2 regions of the Streptomyces sp. AM25 genome follow, and region 2 is predicted to be linked to the other one. Evidence: riboswitches for the same ligand, from Rfam matches in the RefSeq annotation. Region 2 holds a riboswitch; the other holds the start of a gene.
The links. A riboswitch is a leader RNA that binds a small molecule or an ion and turns the genes downstream of it on or off. The one in region 2 is predicted to bind cobalamin.
Positions count from the first base shown of each region.

Region 1 (2,177 bases), on a different contig from region 2:
GGCCTCTGCACGCGGTGAACGTCCCACGGCCCCGCCCGTGGTGCGCGACGAGGCCACGGGACGCGGCCGTTCAACTCGTCGCAGCCGTCCGGGCTTCGGCGTCCGGCTGCCGCTCTGCAGTCGCCCGGGGCAGCAGCAGGCGCTCCGCGAGGTGCCCGAAGAGCAGCCCGAAGCCGGTCCAGAGGGTGCACTGGATGGCGAGGGCCGCCAGGCGGAACTGCCACAGCACGGTGGCCGGGAAATCCGACGGCACCTCGTTGACATCCGGCAGGAAGGCGTACGCCAGGCCGATTACGAGGACAAAGGCCGCCGAAGCCACCACGGTGGCGTACCAGTTGCCCAGGCGCGGGGCCAGCCTTCTCCCGAGGATGACGGCGGCGATGCCCAGCAGGACGCTGAGCGCCATCATCAGGAAGTACAGCGTGGTCCGTTTCCCGATGGTGTCCGGCTCGCCGACGGACGGCGGGTTGGCCGGGTACTTGAGGAACGGCACCACGTAGACGGCCATCAGGGCCCCGGCGGACACCAGAGCGGCCGTGGCCCGCGGGCCGAACCTGCCGATGCGGCCCAGGGCCACGCAGAACGCCAGGGCGGCGATGCCGCCGATCGCCACGCCGTAGACGAGGACTCCGGTGGCCAGGCCTGCCGTCGACTGCAGGCTCCGGCTGACCAGTTCGTCGCCGTGTTCGTGGGTGTGGGCCTGCTCGAAGGCGATGGCCGCGTCCACGTGCGGCTCGCCCATCAGATACGCCACCACGAGCGCGAGGACCCCGGCGGCGAGCCCGGCGAGCATGCCTCTGACGAGCAACGCCCGTACGGATACGGGATTCACGAGACGTCCCCCTGCCCTCGTCAGTGGCAGGGGAAGCCGAGCAGGTGGCGTCCGTCGTGCACCCACTCGTGCACGCCGGCGCCGGAGAAGACCGAGGTGGCGCCCTGTTCGGCGCCGACGAAGTACAGCAGGATCAGCATCAGGATGCCGAAGAAGACCGCCCACGGGGCAAGGGTCTTCAGGGATATGGGGGTGACCACCGGTGCAGCGGCGGAGTGTGCCATGACGAAACCTCCTGGGGAAACACGCGTCCCGTCTCACGGGTCCGGACGACGAGGTGCGGGTCTGACTCCCTTGCCCTGACCGCGGTTTCGCGGACAATGACCGGATACAGTGGCGCGACCGTGCCGGATTCCCACCGGCTTCCGTTCCCCCGTCGTCATGTCCACGTGACCGTACCGCGTGCTGGCCGGTCTGCCTACGGCGTACGGCATACTCGCGCCCGTCCCTGCCCCGAGTCGGGAGAACCCAGCATGACTGTGCGCGTGATGTTCGTGTCACCGGCGGCCAACCCCGCCCTGCGGAACGCCCGGTTCGACGACGGTGCATCCCTGGACGCCACCGGGCTGCAGCAGGCCCGCGCGGCAGTGGCCGCGCTGCCCGCTGCCGACCGGCACCTGTACGCCCCGGCGGCACGCTGCCGCGAGACGGCCGCCGCTCTCGGCCTGGACGCGGAGCCGGCAACGGACCTGCGCGACCTGGACGTCGGGACGTGGGCGGGCCGGACGCTGGGCGAGGTGGCCGCCTCCGCCCCCCACGACGTGGCCGCCTGGCTGTCGGACCCCGCCGCGGCTCCCCATGGCGGCGAGTCGGCGGCGGCGCTCACCGCGCGGATCGGCGCCTGGCTCGACGGCCGGGGCGGCGAGAGCGGCCGGGTCCTCGCCGTCGCCGAACCCGCCGTGATCCGGGCGGCCGTCGTGCACGCGCTCGGCCTGCCGCCGGCCGTCTTCTGGCGGCTCGACGTCCACCCGCTGTCCCTGACCACCCTCAGCGGCCGCGCCGGGCGCTGGAACCTGCACTGCGGACGGCCCCTGCACCCGGCCTGACCGGCAGCAACAGCCCCCGCGGCGCTCGCCGCAGGGGCTGCCTGTCGCTCCTCACTTCACTTCACGACAACCGTGCCGTGCATGTACGGGTGGAACGTGCAGTAATAGCTGAACGTACCGGCCGAGTTGAACTTGAAGTTGTAGGTACCGCCATTGCGGAGCGTCGGCGAGTTCAGACCGCCCGAGCCGGTCACCGTGTGCGGTGCCGAGTCGTTGTTGGTCCAGGTCACCGTGGTGCCCTTGGTGACGGTGAGCGTCGACGGCGAGTACGCGAAGCCGGCGATCGTCACGTGATTGGC
Region 1 is NZ_JBKIWN010000018.1:49,215-51,391, reverse strand. It holds gene ACLHRZ_RS24585 (CbtA family protein) at 71-832, opposite strand; gene ACLHRZ_RS24580 (CbtB domain-containing protein) at 853-1,056, opposite strand; cobalamin riboswitch at 1,058-1,245, opposite strand; gene ACLHRZ_RS24575 (histidine phosphatase family protein) at 1,306-1,878, shown strand; gene ACLHRZ_RS24570 (cupredoxin domain-containing protein) at 1,935-2,177, opposite strand, start outside.
Region 1: another riboswitch for cobalamin. It lies ahead of ACLHRZ_RS24580 (CbtB domain-containing protein); the one in region 2 lies ahead of nicT (Nickel transporter NicT).

Region 2 (2,177 bases):
CGCCAGGGGCGCTGCGGTGAGGTGTGTGCCGGGTGCGCGGCGTCGTGTCAGGGTGCTGTCGGCGGTCGGTGTTGCCAGCGGCGTTCGACCCTGGCCAGGCGCCAGTAGCCCAGGGCGCAGGCCCATACTGCGACGAAGAGTCCGACGATGATGAAGCCGACGTTGTTGAGGTCGATGCCGGAGATCCAGTCGGTGACCGGGTCGTTGAGCGCGAGCTGGTCGTGCAGGACGCCGATGAGTTCGATGGTGCCGATGAGGAAGGCGACGGCGATCGACAGTCCGGTGATGGTGAGGTTGTAGTAGACCTTGCGGACGGGGTTGGAGAATGCCCAGTGGTAGGCGAAGTTCATGAACGTGCCGTCGAGGGTGTCGAAGAGGCTCATGCCGGCGGCGAACAGCAGCGGCAGGCACAGGATCGCGTACCAGGGCAGCCCGGCTGCGGCGCCGCTGCCCGCCATCACCATCAGGGTGACTTCGGTGGCTGTGTCGAAGCCGATGCCGAACAGCAGGCCCACCGGGTACATCTGGCCGGGACGGGTGATGGAGCGCGTGAGGCGGCCGAGGATGCGGTTGAGGAACCCGCGGTTGCCGAGGTGCTTCTCCAGCTCGGATTCGTCGAACTGCCCGGCGCGCATGGCCTTGAAGACGCGGTGGATGCCTGCCAGGGAGATCAGGTTGAGCGCGGCGATGAGGTAGAGGAAACCGCCGGAGACCGTGGTGCTGACCACGCCGAGGGTCTGGTGGGCACTGGAGTTGTCGTTGGTGAGCGTGCCGGCGACCTTGGCCCCGACGGAGATGAGGGCGGCGAGGACGACGATGATGGTGGAGTGGCCGAGGGCGAACCAGAAGCCCACCGATATCGGACGTTTGCCGTCGGCCATCAGCTTGCGGGTGGTGTTGTCGATGGCGGCGATGTGGTCGGCGTCGAAGGCGTGCCGCATGCCCAGGGTGTAGGCGGTCACGCCGAGGCCGAGGCCGAACACCTGCTTGCCGACGGTGTAGTGGTGCGGGGCGACCATGGCCACCAGGATTCCGAAGGCGACGACGTGGAGGGCGGCGATCACGGCCATCAGGCCGCCGGTGCGTATCCAGTCCTTGCGTTCCCATCGGAGGACCGGGGTGGCGGGGAGGGCCACGGCCTCGGCAGCGGTCGGGGGAGGGTTGTGGGGCGGAGTCATCTCGGGCAGCCTCTCCAGCACCTCGTGGATGGTCGTCGAGCGGTGCCGTGGCCGGTCTCCTGGCTGACGGGTCGAACGCTGCCGCACCGGCCTTCCAGGGCGAGGTGCCCCGTGGCCTTCCGCTGGTGCGCCGGCTTCCCGATCACAGTGGCGAGGGCCGCTCCGGCATCGCACCGGTCTTCCCGAACACCACGGCGCAAAAACGGTATTGGCCGAGAACCATCGCCTGCAAGACTGCGAAGGTATGCAGGTATCGATTTTCTGCCCAGCAATGGGCAAGGCTGAGATCATGCATCTGATCCCCGCGGAGCGTGCGCACCGGAGCGCGATCGACGAGCACACGGTCTGCGACGCCATCGAGGGCATCGGCGACCTCGCACGGGTCCGCGCCTGGTCGGAGCGGTTCGCCCTGCTCTCTGACCCCGGGCGGCTGGCCCTGCTGCTCGCCGTGCACCGGGCCGGGCCCATCGCCGTCTCCGACCTCGCCCTCGCCACCGGCATCAGGGACACCGCCGTGTCCCAGTCGCTGCGTCTGCTGCGTGCCGCCGGTGCCGTGGTGGCCGAGAAGGACGGCCGCATCGTCCGTTACCGTCTCTGCGATCAGGAGATCGCCGGACTCCTCGGCCGTCTCTCCACGTTCAGCGATGGGTGAAGCCCGGTGAGCGTTTCTCCACGAAGGCCGTCATGCCCTCCTTCTGGTCCGCTGTGGCGAACACCGCGTGGAACAGGCGGCGTTCGAAGCGCACGCCTTCCGTGAGGGTGGTCTCGAAGGCGCGGTTGACGGCCTCCTTGGCCATCATGGCGACCGGTGCGGACATACCCGCCACGGTCTCGGCGACCGCCAGGGCCTCGGCGAGCAGGTCGTCGGCCGGGACGATCCGGGACACCAGGCCCGCCCGTTCCGCCTCCTCGGCATCCATGGTGCGGCCCGTCAGGCACAGCTCCATGGCCTTGGCCTTGCCCACGGCGCGGGTCAGTCGCTGGGAGCCGCCGATGCCG
Region 2 is NZ_JBKIWN010000005.1:195,138-197,314, reverse strand. It holds gene nicT (Nickel transporter NicT) at 48-1,178, opposite strand; cobalamin riboswitch at 1,211-1,387, opposite strand; gene ACLHRZ_RS08380 (ArsR/SmtB family transcription factor) at 1,468-1,830, shown strand; gene ACLHRZ_RS08375 (enoyl-CoA hydratase) at 1,817-2,177, opposite strand, start outside.